DNA from 4 places in the Dickeya dadantii NCPPB 898 genome. Region 1 is predicted to be linked to each of the others. Evidence: predicted binding sites of a transcription regulator. Region 1 holds the regulator's gene; each other region holds the start of a gene.
What was found. The regulator CRP, encoded in region 1, controls carbon source genes, mostly activating them, when cyclic AMP is high. The targets are predictions, from matches to a motif close to ATGTGANNNNNNTCACAT.
Positions count from the first base shown of each region.

Region 2: the regulator CRP is predicted to act here: its motif matches at 1,276-1,293, upstream of DDA898_RS17885 (iron-containing alcohol dehydrogenase).
Region 3: the regulator CRP is predicted to act here: its motif matches at 969-986, upstream of epd (erythrose-4-phosphate dehydrogenase).
Region 4: the regulator CRP is predicted to act here: its motif matches at 1,433-1,450, upstream of azuC (stress response protein AzuC).

Region 1 covers NZ_CM001976.1:4,334,192-4,337,336, forward strand. The annotation lists gene DDA898_RS19510 (phosphoribulokinase) at 1-271, shown strand, start outside; gene DDA898_RS19515 (OsmC family protein) at 317-724, opposite strand; gene crp (cAMP-activated global transcriptional regulator CRP) at 1,113-1,745, shown strand; gene argD (bifunctional acetylornithine/succinyldiaminopimelate transaminase) at 1,834-3,057, opposite strand.
Region 2 covers NZ_CM001976.1:3,976,887-3,980,031, reverse strand. The annotation lists gene DDA898_RS17885 (iron-containing alcohol dehydrogenase) at 2-1,138, opposite strand; gene dtnK (D-threonate kinase) at 1,364-2,650, shown strand; gene DDA898_RS17875 (D-threonate 4-phosphate dehydrogenase) at 2,643-3,145, shown strand, end outside.
Region 3 covers NZ_CM001976.1:4,145,937-4,149,081, reverse strand. The annotation lists gene tkt (transketolase) at 1-873, shown strand, start outside; gene epd (erythrose-4-phosphate dehydrogenase) at 1,198-2,214, shown strand; gene pgk (phosphoglycerate kinase) at 2,282-3,145, shown strand, end outside.
Region 4 covers NZ_CM001976.1:961,425-964,569, reverse strand. The annotation lists gene DDA898_RS04800 (tartrate dehydrogenase) at 1-97, shown strand, start outside; gene DDA898_RS04795 (hypothetical protein) at 412-1,080, opposite strand; gene azuC (stress response protein AzuC) at 1,274-1,351, opposite strand; gene DDA898_RS04790 (multidrug efflux MFS transporter) at 1,681-2,874, shown strand; gene DDA898_RS04785 (ABC transporter substrate-binding protein) at 3,034-3,145, shown strand, end outside.

The sequences.
Region 1 (3,145 bases):
CACCCACATCAACTTTCAGCGCGTGCCGACGGTGGATACCTCTAACCCGTTCGCCGCCAAAGCCATTCCGTCAATGGACGAAAGTTTCGTGGTGATTCATTTTCAGGGGCTGGACCACATTGACTACCCTTACCTGCTGGCGATGTTGCAGGGCTCGTTCATTTCCCACATCAACACGCTGGTGGTGCCGGGCGGCAAAATGGGGCTGGCGATGGAACTGATCATGATGCCGCTGGTGCAGCGATTAATAGAAGGCAACCATATTGACTAAGCGACGCGGCGGAGCACCGAAACTCGCCGCCGCGTGCCTGACGATTTAGTCGAGCGCGATCACTTCGTGGCTGTGGGTGATCGTCACCGCTTTCTCCAGCATCAGCGCCACGGAGCAGTATTTCTCCGCCGACAGCGACACCGCACGCTCCACGGCCTTGTCGTTCAACCCTTTGCCGGTAACGATAAAGTGCAGGTTGATGGCGGTGAACAAACGCGGCGCTTCCTCACGGCGTTCAGAGGTCAGGCGCACTTCGCAGTCCGCCACATCGTAGCGGCCTTTCTGCAGGATAGACACCACATCAATGGCGCTGCATCCGCCTGCCGCCATCAGCACCATTTCCATCGGGCTGGGCGCTTTATCGCCGGCGTTGCCGTCCATCAGCAGTTGATGTCCGGACGCGGACTCGCCAAGAAACGTTAACCCTTCAACCCATTTCACCCGAGCCTGCATAAGTTTGCCCTCAATCAATTATTTTTGAAATTTTACACCGCTTATGTATAAAAAAGTCTGATAATCAGAGCTTAATCATGCTGAAGCGAGACAACACAAGACACTACACTCAACCTGTGTTACAAACGAAGGCGTAAACCGGTGTGCGTTGAGCCTCTGCCTGACCAGCCGCCGGCTTACTGGCGTCATCCGATATACCCTCAATAATTCGATTGCAGGAAAGCCAACGCGCCTGCAGCCTGAAGTATGACGGTTATAGACAGCCTCAGTATATTCCCTGACGTCATTCCGCCAGGACGGAATTGAATTATAACTATGTTATCACGCCGTACAGGGAACTCTGAGCCCTGTGATTTGCGCAGTGAATTACAACAGAGGATAACAGCGAATGGTTCTCGGCAAACCGCAAACAGACCCGACTCTCGAATGGTTCCTTTCTCATTGCCACATTCACAAGTACCCATCGAAGAGCACTCTGATTCATCAGGGTGAAAAAGCAGAGACGCTTTACTACATCGTGAAAGGCTCGGTTGCCGTGCTGATCAAGGATGAAGAAGGCAAGGAAATGATTCTTTCTTATCTGAATCAGGGCGATTTTATCGGCGAACTTGGTTTGTTCGAAGATGGTCAGGAACGCAGTGCGTGGGTCCGGGCGAAAACCGCCTGCGAAGTCGCTGAGATTTCCTATAAAAAATTCCGCCAGCTGATTCAGGTCAACCCGGATATTCTGATGCGGTTGTCCTCGCAGATGGCGCGACGCCTGCAGGTGACCTCGCAGAAAGTCGGCAACCTGGCGTTCCTCGACGTAACCGGCCGTATCGCGCAAACCCTGCTCAACCTGGCCAAGCAACCGGACGCCATGACCCACCCGGACGGCATGCAAATCAAGATCACCCGGCAGGAGATCGGTCAGATTGTCGGCTGTTCCCGCGAAACTGTCGGTCGTATCCTGAAGATGCTGGAAGATCAGAACCTGATCTCCGCCCACGGTAAAACCATCGTGGTGTACGGCACCCGCTGATTATCATCCACCGGATCAAAATCAGCCGGATCAAAAAGAGCGTGCCCAGGCACGCTCTTGTCGTTTTAGTGCAGAGAAAAGCCGTGGCTTACGCGCCTTTCACCACCTGCTCCACTGCTTTCCCGAACAGCGCCATGCCTTGATCGATCTCTTCCGGAGTAATCACCAGCGACGGCACAAAACGGATCACGTCCGGCCCCGCCACCAAAATCATCAACCCCAGGTCCGCCGATGCGGCCAGGAAATCCCTGGCGCGGCCATGCCAGGCCGGTTTCAGCTGCGCGCCCAGCAGCAGACCCATGCCGCGGATTTCGTCGAAAATATCGTACTGCGCATTAATGCGCTCCAGCGCAGACACAAAGCGCGCATGACGATCCACCACCCCGGACAGCACCTCCGGCGTGTTGATCACATCCAGCGCCGCTTCCGCCACCGCGCAGGCCAGCGGATTGCCGCCGTAGGTCGTGCCGTGAGTACCGACCGCCATCACCGACGCAATCTCTTCCGTGGTCAGCATCGCGCTGATCGGGAAACCGCCGCCCAGCGCTTTGGCGGTGGTCAGAATATCCGGCGTGATGCCGTAATGCATATAAGAGAACAGCTTGCCGCTGCGGCCCATGCCGCACTGCACTTCGTCAAATACCAGCAGCGCCTGATACTGATCGCACAGCTCGCGCACGCCGCTGAGGAAGGCCGGCGTAGCGGGCGTGATACCGCCTTCGCCCTGAATCGGCTCCAGCACCACCGCGCAGGTGTGGTCATCCATCACCGCTTTTACCGCGTCCAGATCGTTGAACGGCACATGCACGATGTCCGCCGGTTTCGGGCCGAAACCATCGGCGTATTTCGGCTGGCCGCCGACGGAAACGGTGAACAGCGTACGGCCGTGGAACGACTGATAAAACGAAATGATCTTGGTCTTGTACGGGCTATGGCGGGTAATGGCGTAATGGCGAGCCAGCTTGAATGCCGCTTCGTTGGCTTCCGCACCGGAGTTAGCGAAAAAGACGCGGTCGGCAAAGGTGGCATTGATCAGTTTGGTGGCCAAACGCAGCGCCGGTTCGTTGGTGAACACGTTACTGGTATGCCACAGGGTTTCGCCCTGCTCTTTCAACGCCGCCACCAGCGCCGGATGGCAGTGCCCCAACGCCGTTACCGCGATGCCGCCGGAAAAGTCGATATATTCCTTGCCCTGCTGATCCCAGACACGGCTCCCTTTGCCTTTTACCGGCACAAACTGCGCGGGTGCATAAACCGGAAGAATTACCTTATCGTAAGTATCCCGTGTTACTGCTGCTTTCTCTGTCGCCATTTGCTGCCCCGTTGTGATATCCGTGGTTTTCGAGTGAAAATATAGTCATTAAATATGCATAAAAAATCAAAAATACGCAATCATTAAT
Region 2 (3,145 bases), 360 kb from region 1:
CTTAAAACAACGTTGAATAAATGGCGTGAACGTCTTCCGCCGTAACGGCGGTCGGGACATTTTTCATCAGCCGCTGCACTTGCAGTGCGGATTCCACCAGATACGGCAGGTGGTCCGGGCTGATCCCCAGTTGTTGCAGCGAAGACGGCAGATTCAGCCGTTTCACCAGTACAGTGAAGTAATCCACCAGCGCCTGGGCTTTTTGTTCGGTGCTCAGCGACAGGTCGGCATCCGGCAGCAGGTCGTAGGCCTGTGCGAATTTTTCCGCCGCCGCGTGCTGAACGAAGCGCATGCAGGGCGCCAGCAGAATGGCGTTCGCCACCCCGTGCGGGATGTGGTACTTGCCGCCTAGCGGGTAAGACATGGCGTGCACCAGATGGGTGCCGGAGTGCGCGATGGAAGCGCCGCCATAGTAGGAGGCCCACAGCATATTCAGGCGAGCTTCCAGATTGTCCGGCTCGTTCACCGCGGTTTCGATGTTGGCGAACAGTTTCTTCATACCGATCAGCGCGTAGTTGTCGGCTACCGGGTTGGCGATGGTGGCGGTGAAGCATTCGATCAGGTGGCACAGCGCATCAATGCCGGTCGACGCGGCGATATGCGCCGGCATGCTGGTGGTCAGTTCCGGCACCAGCGCCACGTAATCCGGCAGCATCACCGGGGTGATGATGCCGACTTTGGTTTCTTTCTCCGGGATCGCCAGAATGGCGTTCGGCGTGGCTTCAGAGCCGGTGCCGGCGGTGGTCGGGATCAACAGGGAGGTGGTGCGGCGCGTCGGCTTGCGGCCTTCCAGCAGGCTGTCGAGCGTGATGCCCTCTTCACCGGCGCACAGCAGCGACAGCAGTTTCGCCACGTCCAGCACGCTGCCGCCGCCCACGCCGACCACCAGGTCCGGCTGCGTGGCCGGCAGCTGTTGCAGTACGGCCGCCACATCATGCTGGCTGGGTTCGGCCGGCACATTATCAATCAGGGAAAGTTGCGGTACGCCCGCTTTCAGTTGCGCGATCAGGGCCTGTACCCCGGCCAGCCCCACGATATTCTTGTCCGTCACCAGCAGTACGTGCTGCCTGCCGCGCAGGAGGTAGCCCAAATCCTGGAGTGCCTGATAACCGCTGATGAGGGTGCTGTTGATATTCATACTGGTACCTTGTCTTTTCGCTGTGACTTCAGCTGGATAAGTCTGATTTTTTTCAATCACATTTCTTTTATGTGACAGAAAAAAATCGTTTTGCTCGCATTGTGTGGATAATTTATAGGTTAAATTGGTTTTGAATAATTTGACGTTGCTCACATATAATCAAACGTGATTCAATATAATCAATTTCAGGTAATCGAACTGACATCGAACTGACGGAGAGCGGCTATGCCGGACGGGCGTGAACTTACCCGGATATTGGTGGTGGCGGATGACTTCACCGGTGCCAACGATGCGGGCGTCGGACTGGCGCTGCAGGGTGCGCGGGTGAATGTGATGTTTGACGCCGCGGCGATCCGTGCCGGGCAGCCGGACGACGCGCTGGTGGTCAACACCGACAGCCGCGCGGTCGCGGCCTCGCTGGCGGCGGAACGTACCGCGCAGGCGGTGGGAATGTGGCGCAAGAGCGGCGCGCACGGCTGGATTGTCAAAAAGGTGGACTCTACGCTGCGCGGCAATCCGGGCGCGGAAATCGAAGCCGCGCTAAACGCCGCCGACTTGTCGCTGGCGCTGATAGCGCCCGCGGCGCCGGCGTTAGGCCGCATCACCCGCGACGGGCAGGTCTGGGTGCACGGTAAATTGCTGACCGACACCGAGTTCGCCAGCGACCCGAAAACGCCGGTGCTTTCGGCGTCAATCGGCGAGCGGCTGGCGGAACAGACCGGCCTGGCGCAGGCGGTGCTGTCCCTGAACGAGGTTCGCGACGGCGATCTGGCGGCGCGGCTGCAACAGTTGCAGCACAGCGGGATACGGCTGGTGGTGCTGGACGCTGAACATCAGCAGGACCTCGACCGGATTATTGCGGCGGCGGCTCAACTGGCGGAAAAACCGTTGCTGGTCGGTTCCGCCGGGCTGAGCGAGGCGCTGGCGCAGCATCTGGCGTATCCGACGCACTGCCGCGCGTTGCTGGCGGTGATTGGTTCGATGAGTGAAATCGCTCAATTGCAGATCAAGGCGGTCAGCCAGCGTCCGGACGTCACGCTGATTGACCTGGATATCGCCGGGCTGCTGGCGACCGGCGACGATACGCTGGCGCAAACGTGTCGGCAGGCGGCGGATACGCTGGCGGCGGGCCGTCACTGCGTGATTCGTACCTGCCACGACGATAACCAGCGATTTGAGGTGGACCGTCTGTGCCAGCGCTACGGCATGAGTCGTCAGCAACTGGGAGACACGATCAGTCGCCGGCTGGGCGAGCTAACGCGGCACATTGTGCAGCGTCAGCGGCCGGGCGGGCTCTATTTATCCGGCGGGGATATCGCCATTGCCGCGGCAACCGCATTGCAGGCCAGTGGGTTCCGCATCAATGGGCAGATTGCTTCCTGCGTACCCTGGGGACGTCTGCTGGACAGTCTGGTAGGCGATATTCCCGTGATGACGAAAGCGGGCGGGTTTGGCGATGAAGCTACCCTGCTGAATGTATTGCGTTTTATTGAGGAGAGCGTGTGTGAGTAAAATTATTGCGGTAACCATGGGCGACCCGGCGGGTATCGGCCCGGAAATCATCATCAAATCGTTGGCCGAAGGTGAACTGTCCGGCGCGCCGGCGGTGGTGGTGGGCTGCGTGCAGACGCTGCGCCGCATTCTGGCGTTAGGCGTTGTACCGCAGGTAGAACTCAATGAGATTGCGCGTCCTGCCGACGCGCGTTTCGCTCCCGGCGTTATCAACGTGATCGACGAACCGCTGGCCGATCCGCAGGGCCTGAAAAAAGGGGTAGTGCAGGCGCAGGCCGGCGATCTGGCGTATCGCTGCGTGAAGCGCGCCACCGAACTGGCGATGGCGGGCGAGGTACATGCAATCGCCACCGCGCCGCTCAATAAGGAAGCGCTGCACTCCGCCGGACATCTCTACCCGGGGCACACCGAACTGCTGGCGAAGCTGACCAACAGCCGCGACTATGCGATGGTGCTGTATACCGACAAACTGAAGGTGATCCACGTCACCACCCA
Region 3 (3,145 bases), 190 kb from region 1:
TTCCTGGGCGGTTCCGCCGACCTGGCGCCGAGCAACCTGACTATCTGGTCCGGTTCCAAATCGCTGAATGAAGACCCGGCGGGCAACTACATTCACTACGGCGTGCGCGAATTCGGCATGACCGCTATCGCCAACGGTATCTCGCTGCACGGCGGCTTCGTGCCGTACACCGCCACCTTCCTGATGTTCGTCGAATATGCCCGTAACGCGGTGCGTATGGCGGCGCTGATGAAAGTGCGCAGCATTTATGTCTACACCCATGACTCCATCGGTCTGGGCGAAGACGGCCCGACCCACCAGCCGGTGGAACAGCTGGCCAGCCTGCGTGTAACGCCGAACATGAGCACCTGGCGCCCGGCGGATCAGGTAGAAACCGCGGTGGCCTGGAAATACGCCATTGAGCGTAAAGACGGCCCGACCGCGCTGATTCTGTCTCGTCAGAATCTGGCGCAGCAGGAGCGTACCGCTCAGCAGCTGGCGGACGTCGCCAAAGGCGCCTACGTGCTGAAAGACAGCGGCGGCCAGCCGCAGCTGATTCTGATCGCGACCGGTTCCGAAGTCGAGCTGGCGGTTGCCGCCTGGCAGAAGCTGACCGACGAAGGCGTCAAGGCGCGCGTGGTGTCCATGCCGTCTACCGATGCGTTCGACAAACAAGACGCGGCCTACCGTGAAGCGGTGCTGCCGTCTGCTGTGGCTGCCCGTGTGGCGATCGAAGCCAGCATCGCTGACTACTGGTACAAATATGTGGGTCTGAATGGCGCGATTGTCGGTATGCAAAGCTTTGGCGAATCCGCGCCGGCAGAAAAACTGTTCGACGTGTTTGGTTTCACCACCGACAACGTAGTAGCGAAGGCGAAAGCGCTGCTGAAATAAGCACATCGCTTCGTTAGCCTCTCTTGCAAGGCCGGGATCGTCTCCCGGCCTTTTTTGATCTCGTCAGTTTTTAGGTAGCAAACCGTGCGGTAATTTTTTGACGCAGATCACTCTTCTGGCATCCACCCTGTCGCCATATTTCCTTTGACCGGCAATTCGTTTATGCTAGCTGAAGCGTTTCAGTTGTTGGTGTGACAGCGTTTGGCGGTCAGAATCCTGGCGGATCCGATTGGCGGCACACCGCGCGCAACAAGCGGTTTATTCCTGACGACGTACTGATTATTCTATGATGCGCGATGCTTTTATCACTACACAGGGAATTTCATGACAATCCGTATTGCGATAAACGGTTTTGGTCGCATAGGTCGTAGCGTACTGCGCGCGCTGTATGAGTCCGGCCGGCGAGCTGAAATCGCGGTGGTGGCGATAAATGAGCTGGCTAACGCCGAAGGGATTGCCCACCTGCTTAAGTACGACAGCAGTCATGGCCGTTTTTCGTGGGATGTGCGTCAGGAATGCGATCGCTTGTCGGTAGGGGATGACACTATCCGCCTGCTGCATGAGCCGGACCTTCGTTCCCTGCCGTGGGGGGAGCTCGGCGTAGACATTGTGCTGGATTGCAGCGGCGTCTACGGTAGCCGCGCCGATGGCGAAGCCCACATGGCGGCGGGAGCGAAAAAAGTATTGTTCTCCCATCCCGGCGCGCCGGATCTCGACGCCACCATCGTGTACGGCGTCAACCATCCGGATTTGCAGCCGGCTCACCGGCTGGTGTCCAACGCCTCCTGCACCACCAACTGCATTATTCCGATTATCAAGCTGCTGGACGATGCGTACGGCATCGAAAGCGGCACCGTCACCACGATCCATGCGTCGATGAACGATCAACCGGTGATTGACGCTTATCACCATGATCTTCGGCGTACCCGCGCGGCCAGTCAGTCGATCATTCCGGTGGACACCAAACTGGCGGTGGGGATTACCCGTTTCTTTCCGAAATTTGAAGACCGTTTTGAGGCGATTTCGGTGCGGGTGCCGACCATCAATGTGACGGCCATTGACCTGAGCGTCAGTGTGAAAAACGCGGTAAACGTAAGTGAAATCAATACGCTGTTTCGTCAATCAGCGCAGAATACATTTCGTGGTATAGTTGACTATACCGATTTGCCGTTGGTTTCCGTAGATTTCAACCATGACCCGCATAGCGCGATTGTCGATGGAACGCAAACCCGGGTCAGCGGAGGGCATCTGATCAAGACGCTGGTCTGGTGCGATAACGAATGGGGCTTTGCCAACCGAATGTTGGACACAACTCGGGCGATGGCGGCCTGCGGTTTCTGATAGGCGGCGCCGGGATACCGACGCCTCACTCAAGCGACTTTAAAGAGAATCAACAAGAGGATTCACCATGGCTGTAATTAAGATGACCGACTTGGATCTGGCTGGCAAACGCGTGCTGATCCGTGCGGATCTGAACGTGCCGGTTAAAGATGGCAAAGTGACGTCTGACGCCCGCATCCGTGCTTCCCTGCCGACCATTGAAATCGCCCTGAAGCAGGGTGCCCGCGTGATGGTGACATCCCACCTGGGCCGCCCGACCGAAGGCGAGTACAACGAAGAATTCTCCCTGCTGCCGGTAGTGAACTACCTGAAAGATCGCCTGTCTTCACCGGTACGTCTGGCGAAAGACTACTTGGAAGGCGTCGACGTGGCGGAAGGCGAACTGGTGGTGCTGGAAAACGTCCGCTTCAACAAAGGCGAGAAGAAAGACGACGAAGTGCTGTCCAAAAAATACGCCGCGCTGTGCGACGTGTTCGTGATGGATGCGTTCGGTACCGCGCACCGCGCCCAGGCTTCGACCCACGGTGTGGGCAAGTTCGCGCCGATCGCCTGCGCCGGTCCGCTGCTGTCCGACGAACTGGAAGCATTGGGCAAAGCGCTGGGCAACCCGGCCCGTCCGATGGTGGCTATCGTTGGCGGTTCCAAAGTGTCCACCAAACTGACCGTGCTGGACTCACTGTCCAAAATCGCCGACCAGCTGATCGTCGGCGGTGGTATCGCCAACACCTTCGTAGCGGCTCAGGGTCATAACGTCGGTAAATCGCTGTATGAAGCGGAACTGATTCCGGAAGCGAAAAAACTGCTGGAAACCTGCGATATCCCGGTACCAAGCGATGTTCGCGTGGCTACGGAATTCTCCGAAACTGCTACCGCGACATTGAAATCCGTTGCCGCCATTAAAGATGATGAACAGATTCTGGACCTGGGCGAT
Region 4 (3,145 bases), 1.5 Mb from region 1:
ACAGGGGCCGGGAAATGCGCCGCTGACGCGGGACCTTGGCGGCAGCGGCAACACCGCCGCGCTGGGCGAGGCGATTGCGCAGGCGCTGAGTCGTTAAGACTATAATTTTTTTAAACTATAATTTTTTAAAACTATGATTTGTTAAAACTATGCTTTGTTAAAACTATGATTCGCCAAGACGATGAGCCGTTACACACGTGAGTTGAAATAAAACCGACGAAGCAAAAAGCGAAGATATGAAAAAGGCCGCTGTCATAGCGGCCTTAAAACTACAGACAAAGTCCTGACTCGCCGGCAGGGACTTTGTCAATAGGTATGAACTTCTACCACAAGTTAGACGCTGCAAGTTTTTGCGCAGGTTGAGGCTGCATCAAACTGCTGATTCATCTCGTTTGCGTTCAGCTACCAGCACTACCCCTTTTCGCGATTCATTCGGCGCAAGACTCCAGATGTCGCTCTCTGGAATACTGCGGCCATCGTATCGGATCCGTTCACCGTCATACGGCCAGAAAGCACGCCGTTCTGAGTCGAATACAAACCATCAATACCCATCTCTTTACGTGCCATACGCGCCCATAGTGCTTTCCCTCCAGGGAATTGAAGGTTATCACTAACCAGCACAATGCCGTCGTTAATGAGCGCCTTATACATGGCGCTGGCGACATTGGCGTTTCGTTCACGCTTGGCGACAATCACGCCTTCAACCTGGGCAGGATGGGTATTCACCGGTTGCAGATTCTCGTAATAACCGATGACAGCCAAAATAGTTTCGGTTTCGTCGTCGCTGTTACGGGATTTCAGGTCAATCTTTGCTACCACAACATGCCGTAAATCACCATCAACGTCATCGGGTTCGCCATATATTGCCACTGCATGGTGCCGATCACTGTGAATATAAATATCCACCGCACGACCGTTCACACCCGTTTCGCCAATTTTCCGGTATTCCCGCGCCATAGTGGCAGGACTATATGACATTGGAAGAATCGCCATATCAAAACTCCCGCTATCGTTGAGGACTGGTGACATTGTAAGCATAGCCTGTTGTACTTTGTTAAGATTGATAATATCAAAAACCATGTGTGTTTATTAACCAATTTAAACAATAGCACCCGGCCCACCGCTGCTGCTACGCGGTTGAACCCATCTTCCAGCCCTAACAGACGCAATAACCCAAGAAATTACAGCCCGCCTGTATGTTCATACCTAACGAAAAATAAGAAGGCCGCTGTCATAGCGGCCTTCTTATTTAATTTTGGTCTGCTCAGGGCAATTAATGCATGGCACCCGGCGGGATGTCTTTGTAAGCATTGATGTAAGCGACCAGAAGTTTTTTCAGGAATTTACGCACGTCGATCACCTTGGCTAATGAATGATTTGTGAACTTTCTGGTAAAAGATTGTACGTTTTGTTGAATCCTGACGCAACACTTTTGTGATTCAAATCACAAAAAATTCAGAATCACGTTTTGGTTTTCTTGTTTATCTGGGCACCACAGTGTGTTCGACGACCGCTTTGCAACCAAAAACCCATCAATCACCGGGGTTGGATTATTCTTTGATATATAAAATTATTTCCCGGCTAAGACAAAAGCGGCCATACTAGCGGTGTCGCGTAATTCAGCGTGGCACTGGCGCGGGAGCGACCCGGCCTTTCACTGACGACGTAAAAACCTGCCCTATGGAAACCTGGAAACTCAACCTTTTCTCCGCCTGGCTGGGATGTTTTTTCACCGGCATGGCCATGAGCCAGATACTGCCGTTCCTGCCGCTCTACATCGAACATCTGGGCGTTAGCGATCACACCGCGCTCAATCTGTGGTCTGGGCTGGTGTTCAGTTCCTCGTTTCTGATTTCGGCGATTGTCGCGCCGCTGTGGGGCAGCCTGGCCGACCGCAAGGGCCGCAAGCTGATGTTGCTGCGCGCCGCGCTCGGTATGTCTATCGTCATGGCGCTACAAGGCATGGCCACCAACGTCTGGCAGCTGTTTATCCTGCGCGCGCTAATGGGGCTGACCTCCGGCTACATTCCCAACGCCATGGCGCTGATTGCCTCGCAGGTGCCGCGTAGCCGCAGCGGTTGGGCGCTCGGCACGTTGTCCACCGGGCAGGTGGCGGGGGTGTTGATCGGTCCGCTGCTCGGCGGCTTCATGGCCGATACCATCGGTCTGCGCATGGTGTTTTTCGTCACCTCCGCCATGTTGTTTATCTGCTTTCTCATCACGCTGTTCGCCATCCGTGAAAATGCCGTTACCGTCAGCAAAAAAGCGCAGCTCAGCGGCCGGGCGGTGTTCGCCTCGCTGCCTTATCCGCTGCTGATTGTCAGCCTGTGCTTCACCACCATGATGATTCAGATGGCGAACGGCTCCATCAGCCCGATCCTGACGTTGTTTATCCGCGACCTCTCCCCCAACATTGATAATATCGCGTTTATCAGCGGCGTTATCGCCGCCGTGCCGGGAGTGTCGGCGCTGTTGTCCGCGCCGCGCCTCGGCCGGTTGGGGGATCGCATCGGTTCCCAGCGGGTGCTGATCGTGGCGCTGTTCCTGTGCGCGCTGCTGTTCTTCCTGATGTCGGCGGTGCAAAGCTCGGTTCAGCTCGGGATTTTGCGCTTCGCGCTGGGTTTCGCCGACGGCGCGCTGATGCCGGCGGTGCAGGCGCTGCTGGTGAAATACAGCAGCCAGCAGGTGACCGGCCGCATTTTCGGGTATAACCAATCCTGCATGTATCTCGGCAACGTGGTCGGGCCGCTGCTCGGCTCTACCGTTTCCGCCACGTTGGGCTACCGCTGGGTGTTTCTGGTCACCGCGCTGCTGGTGCTGATTAACGGCGTACAGTTGATGGTGAGCTTCGCCCGCATGCCGAAAAAAGGCTGACCGCTTTAGGGAAGCCGGAATCCGGCTTCCTCCTCACCCCAGCATCTCGGATTGTTCATCCCGCATTCATGTTTCTGTCATCCTTGTCGCCAAAGATAGCGCCTGTGCAAACGTATGCACTCCTGACAAAAGGCGCTCACTATGTTTGGCAACAACGACATGTTTGTTAAAAACAAGATGTTTGGTAAAAACAAGCCTGGCAACACCACGCTGACAACAAAACCGCACAGCACAAAAACCCTTTCCCGCCTGCTGCTCGCCATCGGTCTGG